DNA from 4 places in the Verrucosispora sp. WMMD703 genome. Region 1 is predicted to be linked to each of the others. Evidence: riboswitches for the same ligand, from Rfam matches in the RefSeq annotation. Region 1 holds a riboswitch; each other region holds the start of a gene.
What was found. Region 1 has a riboswitch for cyclic di-AMP ahead of ACN26Z_RS02715 (NlpC/P60 family protein). Riboswitches for the same ligand answer to the same signal wherever they lie in the genome.
Positions count from the first base shown of each region.

Region 1 (3,201 bases):
AGCCGTTGGTCGCCTTGATTCCCCACCTACCGTTCCCTAATGTTGGGCACCGACCGCCATGGGTCGTCTGTCCCCGCCCCTTACCGCTCGCGGGACGCCCGGTGGTCGGCTGCAAAGGAGACGCTGCCGGTGGCAACCATGCCCCTCCATCGTCGTGCGCCAGGGCGATCTCGTCCGGGTGGCCTGCGTAGGGCCGCCCGTGGGCTGGTCGTCCTCGTCGCCGCCGCCGCGGTCGGTGCCGGCCTGCTCGCCGCCCCCGCGTACGCCGAACCCTCGGTCGACGAGATCGAGGCCCAGATCGACAAGCAGTGGGAGAAGCTGGAACCCACAATCGAGCAGTACAACAAGGTGCGCTCCCAGCTGCGGGTCAACAAGCAGAAGTCGAAGAGCCTGGAGAAGAAGATCCAGCCGCTGGCTCTGGAGACCGAGCTGGCGATGAACCGGGTCGCCGATCTCGCCTCCCGGTACTACATCACCGGCCCGTCCAAAGAGATCGGTGTTGTGCTGCTCAACTCCAAGCCGAACGAGCTCGGCGAGCAGATGGCCTTCCTTGACCGACTCGCGTCGCAGGAGCGCCGCGAGCTCGAAGGCGTCATGAAGATCCGCAAGAAGTACGACGACCAGAAGGCCAAGCTCGACGCCCTGATCGCCGACCAGGAGACGAAGGCGAAGCAGCTGGCGGCGAAGAAGAAGCAGATCGACGCCGAGATCAAGCGGCTCGAACGGTCGCTGCCGGTGACCACGGTGAAGACCACCAACTGCCCGACCATCAACGGTGTGGTCAGCGATGCCGCTCGCACCGCCATCCGTACGGCATGCGCCCAGGTCGGCAAGCCGTACGTGTGGGGCGCCACCGGCCCGAACTCGTTCGACTGCTCGGGTCTGACCCAGTACGCCTACCGGGCTGCCGGCATCTCGCTCACCCACTTCACCGGCGCACAGTGGAACGAGGGCAAGGCAATCTCGCGGTCCGACGCCCGTCCGGGTGACCTGGTCTTCTTCTTCAGCGACCTGCACCACGTGGGGCTCTACCTGGGCAACAACCAGATGGTGCATGCGGCCCGAGCCGGTAAGCCGGTAAACGTCTCGCCGATCACGACCATGCCGCTCGCCGGTTTCCGCCGACCCGGCTGAGCCGCCACCAGCGCCCGCTGAGCGGTCGCACAGGATCTCCCGAGGGTCCCCGGTCAAGTCGACGGGGGCCCTCGCCATTGTCGGATGTCAGCACCCACAGTGACGGTGTGGTTGTGTTGCGTATCGACGCTGATCGTCCCTACGCTGGGTAATCGTCGACCGCTGGCAGGTCCGTCCATCCGGGGCGGTAACGGTCCGACACCGCCGAATCGCTCGTGAGCGAGCCGGGAACCAGGTACCCGGGGTGAATCCGTGCGGGGCACGGTAGGGCGCCCCTTCTCGCCCGAACCCGTCAGCTAGGCCCTGTGTCGAAGTCCTCGGTCGAGCCGAGGCGGAGTCCAGACTCCGACACAGGGCCTGACCCGGTAGGCGGTATGGGAAGAAGGAGTGCTGAGCCCGGTGGCAGACCATGCCCCGCGGCCGCCGTCACCGCGTCCGGAATTGCCCGGCCGGCCGACGGCAGCGCCGCGTTTCCGCTGGTACCGCTGCATCCCCGCCGCCCTGGCCGCGACCGCCGTGATGTTGACCGGCGGTGCGGCGGCGGCCTGGGCCGACCCCACGGTCGCCGACATCGAGCGCCGGATCGACGAGGACTGGAACCGGCTCGAACCCGTCATCGAACAGCACAACGCCACCCGGCAGGACCTGGCCGGCAAGCGGCGGGAGGCGGACGCGCTGGCCGCTCGGATCGCGCCGCTGCAACGCCAGGTGGACCAGGCGATGGACAGGGTCGGCAAGCTCGCTGCCGGCGCGTACAAGGGCGAGCAGGTGCGGGCCGTCAACGCGCTGCTGGGCAGCCGGTCGCCGGGCGAAGTCGTCGAGCAGCTCGGCCTGCTCGACCGGTATGCGCGCGTGCAGCAGCAGGACGTCCGGCACGCGAGTGAACTGCGCGACGAACTCGCCGCGGCCAAGGCCGGGCTGGACCACACCATCGATCAGCTCGCCCACACCGAGGCCGACCTCGCCGACAAGCGGCGACGGATCGACGCCGAAATCGACCGGTTGCAGCGGCTCCGGCTACGGGCGTACGGCAAGGGTGGCGGTGGCCCGCTGCGGCCGGCACCCTGTCCGGCCAGCTACCCCGGCGGACCGGCCGGTGAGGCGGTCACCTTCGCCTGCGCCCAGATCGGCAAGCCGTACTCCTGGGGCGCCGAAGGCCCGAACGCGTACGACTGCTCCGGGCTGACGCTGGCCGCATGGTCGCGGGCCGGTGTCGCACTGCCGCACAACGCGGCCAGGCAGCGCCGGGTCACCGCGTCGGTCAGTCGCGGCGCACTGCGCCCCGGCGACCTCGTCTTCTACTACCGGGACCTGCACCACGTCGGCATGTACGTCGGTGGTGGCTGGGTGGTGCACGCCTCCCGGGCGGGTCAGCCGGTCAAGATGAAGCGACTGGACAGCGGCCCGGTGCACAGCTTCGGCCGGCCGGGCTGAGGCTTCGGAGCGTACGACGTCGGGCCCTTACGGGTGCGGCGGTCGCGGCACGGGCAGTGAATCATCGCCCGCAGCGACCCTGCGGTGTCAGCGGGTGGGCCAGGTGCGCCAGCTCTGCCAGGCGCGACTCGGCGTCGGGCCGCGCTGGCCCTGGTAACGGGAACCGTAGACGGCCGAGCCGTACGGGTGCTCGGCCGGCGAGGAGAGCCGGAAGATACAGAGCTGCCCGATCTTCATGCCCGGCCAGAGGGTGATCGGCAGGTTGGCCACGTTGGACAGCTCCAGGGTGACGTGACCGGAGAAGCCGGGATCGATGAAGCCGGCGGTCGAGTGAGTGAGCAGGCCGAGTCTTCCCAGGCTGGACTTGCCTTCGAGGCGGCCGGCGAGCTGGTCGCCCAGCGAGATGACCTCAAGCGTCGAGGCGAGCACGAACTCGCCCGGGTGCAGCACGAACGCTTGGCCGTCGGGCACCTCGACGGCGGAGGTGAGGTCGTCCTGTCGGGTCGCCGGGTCGATGTGGGTGTAGAGGTGGTTGTTGAAGACCCGGAACAGTTTGTCCAGTCGTACGTCGATGCTGGAGGGCTGCACCAGCGTGGGCTCGAACGGTTCGAGCGCCAGGGTGCCCGCCTTGAT
Region 1 covers NZ_JBMHMM010000004.1:467,772-470,972, forward strand. Annotated here, with positions in the region: gene ACN26Z_RS02710 (NlpC/P60 family protein) at 124-1,134, shown strand; cyclic di-AMP (ydaO/yuaA leader) riboswitch at 1,327-1,460, shown strand; gene ACN26Z_RS02715 (NlpC/P60 family protein) at 1,534-2,568, shown strand; gene dcd (dCTP deaminase) at 2,656-3,201, opposite strand, start outside.

Region 2 (3,201 bases), 4.7 Mb from region 1:
GCTGGGGCGCCGCCGCCGGCACCGCTTCACGCTCACCACGAACTACCGCAACTCGGCGGAGATCTTCGCGGTGGCGGCGGCCGAGATCCGGCGGGCGTACCCGGATCTCGCGTTGCCCACCGCGGTCCGTTCCACCGGGATCGATCCACTCCAGCTCGAGGTGCCGGCGCCCGAGCTGGAGACCACAGTCGTGACAGCCGCCAGCGCCCTGCTCGGCGAGGTCGAGGGGACCGTCGGCGTGATCACTCCGGTGCCCCGACGGGACCAGGTCGCGGCCTGGCTGGGGGCGCTGGGCGGGCAGCGGTTGCAGGTGGTGACCAGCCTGGAGGCCAAGGGCATGGAGTACGACGGTGTGGTGCTGGTCGCCCCGGCGGAGATCCGGGCGGAGCCGGGCTCCGGTGTCCGTACCCTCTACGTCGCCCTGTCCCGGGCCACCCAGCGGTTGACCACCGTCGACCCGGCCGGGTGAACCCGAGCACCGCGACCCGCCCGACGATTGCATACATAGCGATGTTGGCATAGCTCCGTCCCCGGTCCGGCGGACGACGCAAGGTGTCTGGGTGGGCGCCGGCCATGACCACCACCACGCTGCGGTGTCGAACGCCGCCCACCGCCACTCCGGCCGGCTGTGGGCAGCGTTCGCCCTGCTCAGCGCGCTGATGGTGATCGAGGCAGGCACCGCTCTGCGGACCGGTTCGCTGGCCCTGCTCTCCGACGCCGGGCACATGTTCACCGACGTGTTGGGCATCGGGATGGCCCTCGCGGCCGTGGCTGCCACCCGTCGGGCCGACACGGACCCGCAACGCACCTTCGGGCTCTACCGACTGGAGGTGCTCGCGGCCCTGGCCAACGCCGTACTGCTCTCCGGCGTCGCGGTGTACGTGCTGGTCGAGGCGGTACGCCGAATCGGCGATCCGCCCGAGGTGCTCGCCGGCCCGGTCCTGGTGGTGGCCGCACTCGGCCTGCTCGCCAACGTCGCCGCGTTCGCCCTCCTGCGTCCGGGGGCGCGGGAGAGCATCAACCTGCGCGGGGCGTATCTGGAGGTGCTGGCGGACCTGCTCGGTTCGCTTGGCGTGATCGCGGCCGCCCTGCTGATCGCCGTGACCGACTGGTGGTGGGCCGACCCTCTGGTGGCCACCGCGATCGCCACGTTCATCCTGCCCCGGACGTGGCGCCTGGGCCGGGCCGCGGTACGCATCCTGGTCCAGGCCGCTCCGGAACACCTTCAGGTCACCGCGGTGTATGACCGGCTGGCCGCGGTGCCGGGCGTGGCCGGCGTCCACGACCTGCACGTCTGGACGTTGACCTCCGGCATGGAGGTCGCCTCGGCGCACCTCACCGTCAGACCGGGCGCCGACGTCGGCGCCGTGCTGGCGGCGGCCCGCTCGGCGCTGCACGAGGACTTCCAGATCGAGCACGCGACCCTCCAGATCGAGCCGCGGTCGGATCCCGGGCACTGCGGGGCGGCGCAGTGGTGACCGGAAGAATCAGAGAAAAGGGGTCATTGTCCGCTTTTGGTCTGTTCTACTAGTCAACAACTGAACACCAGCAGTAACAGCAGCTGCACCGGTCACATGGGCACCGGTAGGCTCGGACCCGGCCTCCGCCAGGCGGCACCCACAGGTGCCGGCGGCGGCCGCCGCCTAATCGCCCGCCAGGGCGAACCGGGGAACCAGGTTCCTGGGGTGTATCCGCGTCAGCGGTAGGGATCTTCCGTCCCGAACCCGTCAGCTAACCCGGTCGGCGGCTGACGGAAGGAAACGTGCATGCCAGCAGTGGCAACGGTAAGACCGGCCGCCCGTACGGCGGCCCTGATCGCCGCCGCGCTCGCCCTCACTCTCGGCGTCGCGCTGGCCCCCTTCACCCCCGCCGCCGCGGCATCGCCGCCATTGCGGGCGGCTGCCCCGGGCGACGTGGACGACGAGGGTGGCACCCCGGCGCTGCGGGCCCAACTGGAGGCCGCCAGCAAGGGCTACCTCGACGCCAAGACCGCACTCGACCGCTCGGTCAAGCGCCAGAAGAAGCTTGCCGAGCAGCTCAAGACGACCGAGAGTCAGGTCGCCGAGCGGGGCACCAAGGTCGCCGAGATCGCCGCACAGGCGTACCGCACCGGGCGGCTGGGCGCCGCGTCGGCTCTGCTCAACAGCGGTTCACCGGCCGGCTTCATGGACCGGGCGGCAGCGCTGGACGCGGTGGCTGCCAACGAGGATCGCGCGCTGCGTGAGCTCCAGGTGGCCCGGGACGAGGTCAGCGCCACCAAGCAGGCCCTGGACGTGGAGATCCAGGAGCAGCGCAAGCAGGTGGCCGTGATGGCCAAGCGCAAGGACCAGGCCGAGCGGGCGTTGACCGTGGCCATCGAGCGGGACGAGGCGGCCGAACGGGCCAGGGCCGCCGAGCGGGCCGCCCGGTCACCGTCGCGGAGCAGCGGGTCGAGTCCCACCGCCAAGCCCGCTCCCCGCAACTCCGACGGGTCGTGGCCCTCGGAGTCGTGCAGCGTCAACGACCCCACCCCGGCCAACGGCTGCATCACCCCACGCACCCTGCATGCGCTGAAGCAGGCCAAGTCGGCTGGCTTCACCCGGTACGTCTCCTGCTACCGCTCCGGCGGCTCGGGCGAGCACCCGAAGGGTCGGGCCTGCGACTTCGCCGCCCAGAAGAACGGCTTCGGCGGGGACGCGACCGGAGGCGACCGGACCTACGGCAACAACCTGGCGGCGTACTTCGTCAAGAACGCCGACCGGCTCGCGGTGCTCTACGTGATCTGGTACAGGCAGATCTGGCTGCCCAGCAGCGGCTGGAAGTCGTACAGCGGCGCCCGGGGTGACCCGTCCAGCGACCACACCAACCACGTCCACCTGTCGGTGTACTGACTTCCTCGTCGCGCCGGGTGAACTGCTCTTCACGAGCGGTTCACCCGGCGCTGCGTTTCACCGTTGGCCGGCGGGGCACCGTCCCTTCGGCGCGCATCGACGCGCCTCCTTGGTTACCGTCGTACCAGGAAGCGGTATTTGTCCGCTAACGGGAGGAACGCCATGAACGAGCGAATCGCCAGGCCCGGCGGCGGTACGGACAACGGGGAGCGGTCATGACCGGCCGCGTCATGATCTTCGCACCGACACCGCTGCTGACCGTGACCATCGACCAGCCGAGCGACGCACCCGAGTTGCACCTGCACCCGGGCGGGCAGGGGGTGTGGCAGGC
Region 2 covers NZ_JBMHMM010000004.1:5,208,507-5,211,707, forward strand. Annotated here, with positions in the region: gene ACN26Z_RS24120 (HelD family protein) at 1-469, shown strand, start outside; gene ACN26Z_RS24125 (cation diffusion facilitator family transporter) at 561-1,478, shown strand; cyclic di-AMP (ydaO/yuaA leader) riboswitch at 1,631-1,762, shown strand; gene ACN26Z_RS24130 (coiled-coil domain-containing protein) at 1,767-2,870, shown strand; gene ACN26Z_RS24135 (1-phosphofructokinase family hexose kinase) at 3,086-3,201, shown strand, end outside.
Region 2: it holds a riboswitch for cyclic di-AMP, as region 1 does, so the genes downstream of both, ACN26Z_RS24130 (coiled-coil domain-containing protein) here and ACN26Z_RS02715 (NlpC/P60 family protein) in region 1, are expected to answer to the same signal.

Region 3 (3,201 bases), 1.8 Mb from region 1:
CCGCTGTTACCAGCCGACGCTGGTGCCGGGCCTGCTCCAGACCGAGCGCTACGCCCGCGCGGTGATCCGGACCGACGCCGCGCTGACCGAGGCCGGGGTGGAGCGGCGGCTGGCCAACCGGATGGCCCGGCAGACGGTGCTGGAACAGGACGACCCGCCCCAGCTCATCGCGGTGATCGACGAGGTGGTGCTGCGGCGGGTCGACGAGGAGCTGAAGGAGGTGCTGGTCGAGCAGGTGCACCACCTCATGGCGCTGGCCACCCGGCCCAACATCAGCGTGCACCTGGTGCCCACCGGCGTCGGCATGCACATCGGACTGACCGGCCCCTTCATCCTGGCGAGGGGCGCGGACGGTGACTGGGTGGGTAATCTCGAAACTCAACTCGGCGGCGTCCTGGTCGACAAGGACGGCGACCTGAGTGACCTGCTGTCCCGGTGGGAGACGGTGCGCAACGAGGCACTGTCCGGCCGCCAGTCGATCGAGCGCATGAAGGATGTTGTGAAGCCATGGATCTGAACGGCGCGACCTGGCGCAAGTCCACCCGCAGCGGCGCCGGCGGTGGCGACTGCGTGGAGGTCGCCGACAACCTGCCCGGCATCGTGCTGGTCCGCGACACGAAGAACCGCGACGCCGCCACACTGGCCTTCACACCGGCCGCCTGGGCGAGCTTCGTCGGCCTGGCGAAGCAGCACCGCACGCACGCCTGACGAACCCCGAGCTACGTCGACCCGACAACCAGCATGACGTACCCGAAACGGAAGCCCTCGGCCAACGGGCCGAGGGCTTCCGGGTGCAGCGGGACGATGATCAGGCCGAGTAGCCCCGGGTGGCGGCCCAGTTGGCCAGGTCGATGGTGCTGAGCCAGTACGACGGGTACGACGCGTCCGCCGAGTCGGCGACCCTCACCAGCCGGCCGGAGTCCTTGTAGCCGACCACGGCGATGTAGTGGCCCCCGGGGAACGAGTGCCAGCGGCCGTCGGTGTCGGTGACGGAACCGGCGACGTTCACCACGACGCCCCGCCCGTCGGTGACGGCGGCGACGACGTCCGCCTGGAGCTGGTCCATCTGGGCCGGGGTGGCCGCACCGCCACGGATCATCGTGGTCTCGTACGGGTCGCCCTTGACGATGGCGTTGAGGACGCGGGTGGTGTCCTCGGCCGAGTTGGTGCCGGCGAACGTGGTGCCGAGCTGGCTGGCCAGGGCGTCCTGACTACGCGCGACACCGGCGGCGCTCAGCGCGTTACGCACTGCGGCGGGACCGCAGTAGTAGCCGTTGATCTGGGCCTGGTGGTCGTACTCCAGAACCTCTGAGGCCGGCGGCTTCGGTGCCGCCTTCTTGCTGGTTAGGTCCGGGTCCGCGGTGGCTTTCGGTGACGGCGAGGCGGCGGCGCTGGCCGGCGCGGCACTGGCCGGCGCGGCGCTGCTGGGTGCCGCGCTGCTCGGCGCGGCGGTCGTCGGCGCGGCCTCCGCCTGACTCGGCGCGACCACCGTGTCACTGCGCAGTTCGGCGGCGGCGGTCGTGGTCTGCGTGGGTGCCGGGGTGTTCCCGGTGCCGGCGAGGGCGGCTCCGGTGCCGGTGGCCAGTACGAGGGCCACGGCGGATCCGGCAACGAGCTGATAGGGGCGTTCACTGACCAGCCGGCGGAGCCGGCGGGAAAGGGTGTGCTTCACGGTTCCTCCACGGGCTGAGGGGAGAACGGCACACCGGCTCCGGCGGTCGGGTCGGCATCAGCGCGCCGACGACCGCCCGGGTGAGCGGGACGAGGCCGTTCGAGGGGTACGCCCGGAGAGACCCGGGCGGTGGCGATGACCGGGGTCAGCTCGCGGCGGTCGGGCCAGCGAGCACGGGCACCGCGGTGCCGTGGAGGCGGGGGAACAGGGGGATCACATCGGACTGCACGAGGGTTGGTACTCCTTCCGTCACCGCCGACCGGGTTAGCTGACGGATTCGGGCGGGAAGACGCCCTACCGCGGGCCGAGGCTCGCGGATTCACCCCAGTGGTGCAGTGGGTCCCCGGTTCGTGAGATCACGATTGAGCGGGTCGGTACGGCGTCGCTTCCTGCGATCGGTTACCGCACCGGACGCGCTGACACTACTGGCCGGTCACCTCGAAGCCAACCCACCCTGACCTGCTTAAACATGATCCGCTGCGGCAATTTTCGGGTATCGGAGAACTGGCGTCGCTCAATGGGACCGACGGCATTCCGGGCACCTTGAGGGAACAACCGGACGGCTGGTGGAAATCTCGACGGAGATTGCTGCGGTAATCGCCTCGCCTACGAACAGTGACCGAATTTCCGGCCCATGTGACCCAGCTCACGGAATTTCAGCCAAGCCGAGCCGGACGCCAGCGCGGGACAAGGTCGCGCCGGCCGGCGGTGACCCGACCGGAGACGGGCAGCCGGTTCGGTCGGAGTCGCTCAGCGGCCGCGTACGCCTCGGCGGAGAGGGCGCGGGCCGCCTCGGTGGCCAGTTCCGCCGCCCGCCACAGGTCCTGCTCCCGCTCGGCGGCCGATCGATAGGCGGCCAGGCGGTTGTCACGCACCACCCGAACGAGGACCACCTCCTGCTCGGCCGGATGCCGCCGGGGATCCCAGCCGGACCGGCCCGCCAGCACATCGCTGAGTTGACGGGCGGTCAGGTCGCCACGCCAGTGGGCGGCCATCGCGGCCCGGCGCAGCCAGCGCTCGCGGGCCGCGTACTCGGCCGGGGTCCGGGGGGTGCGCGGGGTCGGCAGTCCGACGACGCCGGCCAGCCGGCGGGCGGCGGCCTCCGCCTGGTCGTACGCGGCCCAGGCGCGGTCCAGTTCCGTCTGCGCCACCCGCCATGCCGTGCGGCGTCGCTCGGCGTTCTGCCCGGCACCGGCTGCCGCGACCGCCACCTCGCCCGCGTATCGGCGCAGGTCGACCTCTTCGGTCGCGGCGCGGAGCGCGTCCTCGTCGACGGGTTTCTCCACTGGCCCGGTCGGCTCCGGGCGGGCGACAAGCACGGTGAGTACGCCCAACGCCAGGACGAGCAGGACCGACCAGATGGCGGCGGCGCGTGGCACCTCGATCAGGAACTGGTAGAGAACTGTCTTCTCCATGTCGGCACCTCGGGAAATCGGTACGGCGACGGTGGCCGTGCCGGCAGCGGTTCGCGGATGGCGTTGCGGCGCGGTCGCGGCTCGTGCCGGTGCCCCTCGTGCTGGGGAGCACCG
Region 3 covers NZ_JBMHMM010000004.1:2,292,822-2,296,022, reverse strand. Annotated here, with positions in the region: gene ACN26Z_RS11090 (helix-turn-helix domain-containing protein) at 1-517, shown strand, start outside; gene ACN26Z_RS11085 (DUF397 domain-containing protein) at 508-708, shown strand; gene ACN26Z_RS11080 (C39 family peptidase) at 809-1,672, opposite strand; cyclic di-AMP (ydaO/yuaA leader) riboswitch at 1,911-2,051, opposite strand; gene ACN26Z_RS11075 (hypothetical protein) at 2,329-3,087, opposite strand.
Region 3: it holds a riboswitch for cyclic di-AMP, as region 1 does, so the genes downstream of both, ACN26Z_RS11080 (C39 family peptidase) here and ACN26Z_RS02715 (NlpC/P60 family protein) in region 1, are expected to answer to the same signal.

Region 4 (3,201 bases), 380 kb from region 1:
GGTGGCCTGGCCGCCAGCTTCGCCATCCTGCTGACCTTCGTACTGCCCGGCATCAGCGCCGGCCAGCCACCGCTCGCGGTCGCCATCGTCGGCGCCTCGCTGATCATGTTCGTGGTGCTGTACCTGACCCACGGCATATCCGCCCAGACCTCGGTGGCCGTGCTCGGCACGCTCGCCAGTCTGGTGCTCACCGGGCTGCTCGGGCTGGCCGCGACCGGGGCCACCCACCTGACCGGTTTCGGCAGCGAGGACGCCACCACCCTGTCCATGTTCCGGGCCGACGTCGACCTGCACGGTCTGCTGCTCGCCGGCATCATCATCGGCTCGTTGGGCGTACTCGACGACGTCACGGTCACCCAGGCCGCCGCGGTCAACGAGTTGCGCCACGCCAACCCGGACCTCTCCCGCCGGGAGTTGTACCGCTCGGCCACCCGGGTCGGGCGGGCACACATCGCCTCGGTGGTCAACACGATCGTGCTGGCGTACGCCGGCGCCTCGCTGCCCCTCCTGCTTCTGCTGACCGCGGATTCCCGCGCACTGGGGCAGATCCTGACCAGCGAGTTCCTCACCACGGAGATCGTTCGTAGCGTGGTCGCCACGCTCGGGCTGATCGCCGCGGTACCGCTTACCACCGCGCTGGCTGCGGTGGTCAGCACCGCCGGGCGCGGCGACGCCGACGTCCACAGCGGTGAGCCCACCCCCGTGATTCCCCGGCCGGCAACGGACCGGGCCGAGGCGCTCCACGCCCTCAGCACCCCACCCACCCGAAACACGTCCCCCGCCACCCCTCCAAGGTGGCCCGACCCGGACAGGAGCACGGACACCACATGGTGACACTCCTCAACGTGACCGCCCCTGTATACGCGGCTCGTAATCGTGTCGCTGGTCACTCAAAGCGATTACGAAATGACGCATCTAGTCGGGTTCGGGGCGTAGAAGCACAGATGGACTGTCAGGTAACCTCACTGCCGGTCACCGCCGAAGGCGCGCAGCGGCGCCTGCGGTGCCGCCGCCCAATCGCCGCCAGGCGAGCCGGGGACCCAGGTACGTGGGGTGAATCCGCGAAAGCGGTAGGGGCCACTTCCGTCCCGAACCCGTCAGCTAACCCGGTCGGCGGTCGATGGAAGGGAAAACAGTGACGGCACCCCTACGCCGCTGGTTGACGCCCGTGGTGGCCGTGTTCGCCGCGTTCGCCGTTTTCGCTGGTCCGATGCCGGCGACGGCCGCACCGAACGACCCCAAACCAGCGGAGCACGACGACGACCCGCCGATGCTCAACGACTTGATCGAGGCGACCACCCGGGACTACTCCAAGGCCAAGGCCAAGCTGGAGAAATCCAAGAAGCGGCAACTCCGACTGGCGGTTGAGGTCCGCGCCGCTCAGGCTGACCTGGACGCACTCTCGCCACAGGTCGCTCAGATCGCCACCCAGTCGTACCGCACGGGCCGGGTCGGCGCGATCGCCATGCTGTTGCAGAGCAGTGCACCGGACTCGTTCATCAACCGGGCCTCGGCGCTGGACGAGCTGAACCTGGTGAACGACAAGAAACTGGGCGAGGTCAACGCGATCAAGCTCCGCGCCGAGCAGGCCAAGCTCGCGCTCGACGCCGAGGTGCGCGAGCAGAAGAAGCTGACAAATGACATGGCGCGCAAGAAGAGCGAGGCGGAGAAGTCCCTCCGACTGGTCGGTGGTGTCGGCCTGACCGGCGGGTTGGTGGACGCCACCTCGCCGGTGGCCCGGATCGCGCCGAACCGGGCCTCGGACGGCGGCTGGAAGCCCGAGTCGTGCAGCCAGAACGACCCCACCACGTCGGGCTGCATCACGCCGCGGACGCTGCACATGTACAAGGAGGTCAAGCGAGCCGGATTCAACCGGTTCGTCGGCTGCTTCCGTCCGGGTGACAAGTTCGAGCACCCCAAGGGCCGGGCCTGTGACTGGTCATTGCAGAACAGCGGCTTCAGCCCGTGGCACAACAACGACACCCGGATCTACGGCAACAACCTGGCGGCCTTCCTGGTCCGCAACGCCGACCGACTGGGCGTCTACTACGTGATCTGGAACCGGCAGATCTGGTTCGCGGCCACCGAGCGCTGGAGTTCCTACAGCGGCCCGTCCAACCACACGGACCACGTACACGTGTCGCTGCTCTGATCGCTCACACGACGCACCGAGGGCCGTCCCGCCAACCGTGGTGGGACGGCCCTCGTCGTTCCGGAGGTCACCGTCGCGGTCGCCGACTGCCGGTACCCGGACCGGCCTCATTCCTCGCGACGGGTCGCGGGATCAGGGCGCGGTCGCCATCGCACCGCCGAGTGCGGCGGGTTCCGCGGCGACCGCCCGCACCTCACCGGCGGCCAGTCGGTACGACATGCCGACCACCGCACATCGCCCGGCCGCCACCTCCGCAGCGAGAGTCGTGGAGGAGGCCAGCATCGTCTCGACGGTCCGCGCGATGTGGATGTCCACGATGCCGTCCAGGTCGTGCACTCCGGTGTCCTGCGCCCGGCGCAGGCTCGGCACCACGGCGTCGACCACGGCGCCCAGATGCCCGGGCGGCGTGGTGGCGGTGGCCAGTGCCTCGCGGGCCGCCTGGACAGCGCCGCACGAGTCGTGGCCGAGCACCACCACCAGGGGCGTACGCAGCACGGCCACCGCGTACTCCACGCTGCCCAGCACCTCCGGCCCGACGGTGTGTCCGGCGGTACGAACCACGAAGAGGTCGCCCAACCCGCGATCGAAGATGATCTCGGCGGCGAGCCGGGAGTCGGAGCAGCCGACGATCACCGCGAAGGGATGCTGTTCGGCCGCGACGGCGGCCCGCCGCCCAGCGTTCTGGTTGGGATGCCGCAGTGCGTCGGTGACGAACCGCCGGTTCCCGGCGAGCAACTCGGCGAGGGCCCGCTGCGGGGCGCCGGGAAGATCCGCGCTGAGCAACTCGCGGTCCGGTCCGGGCTGGGGACCGAGCGTTCCGGGTCGACTCATCCGGCTGCACCTCATCTCTGGGAGGAATGCCTGGTCATCCCGGCCGGCGCTGGTCACGGGCTGCCATCACGGTCACACGCGCCATAACGCACGTCAAGCTATACGTGATATGCATTTCATACATCAGTCGACGCTTGCGCTCGGCCGAACCGAGGCCGGTAACGACGCGGGCCGGGGTACTCGAACGGCAGGTCATACGATGGCGGGCATGGCGAGCA
Region 4 covers NZ_JBMHMM010000004.1:846,490-849,690, reverse strand. Annotated here, with positions in the region: gene ACN26Z_RS04575 (YibE/F family protein) at 1-834, shown strand, start outside; cyclic di-AMP (ydaO/yuaA leader) riboswitch at 1,001-1,132, shown strand; gene ACN26Z_RS04570 (coiled-coil domain-containing protein) at 1,136-2,152, shown strand; gene ACN26Z_RS04565 (carbonic anhydrase) at 2,285-2,983, opposite strand; gene ACN26Z_RS04560 (helix-turn-helix transcriptional regulator) at 3,183-3,201, shown strand, end outside.
Region 4: it holds a riboswitch for cyclic di-AMP, as region 1 does, so the genes downstream of both, ACN26Z_RS04570 (coiled-coil domain-containing protein) here and ACN26Z_RS02715 (NlpC/P60 family protein) in region 1, are expected to answer to the same signal.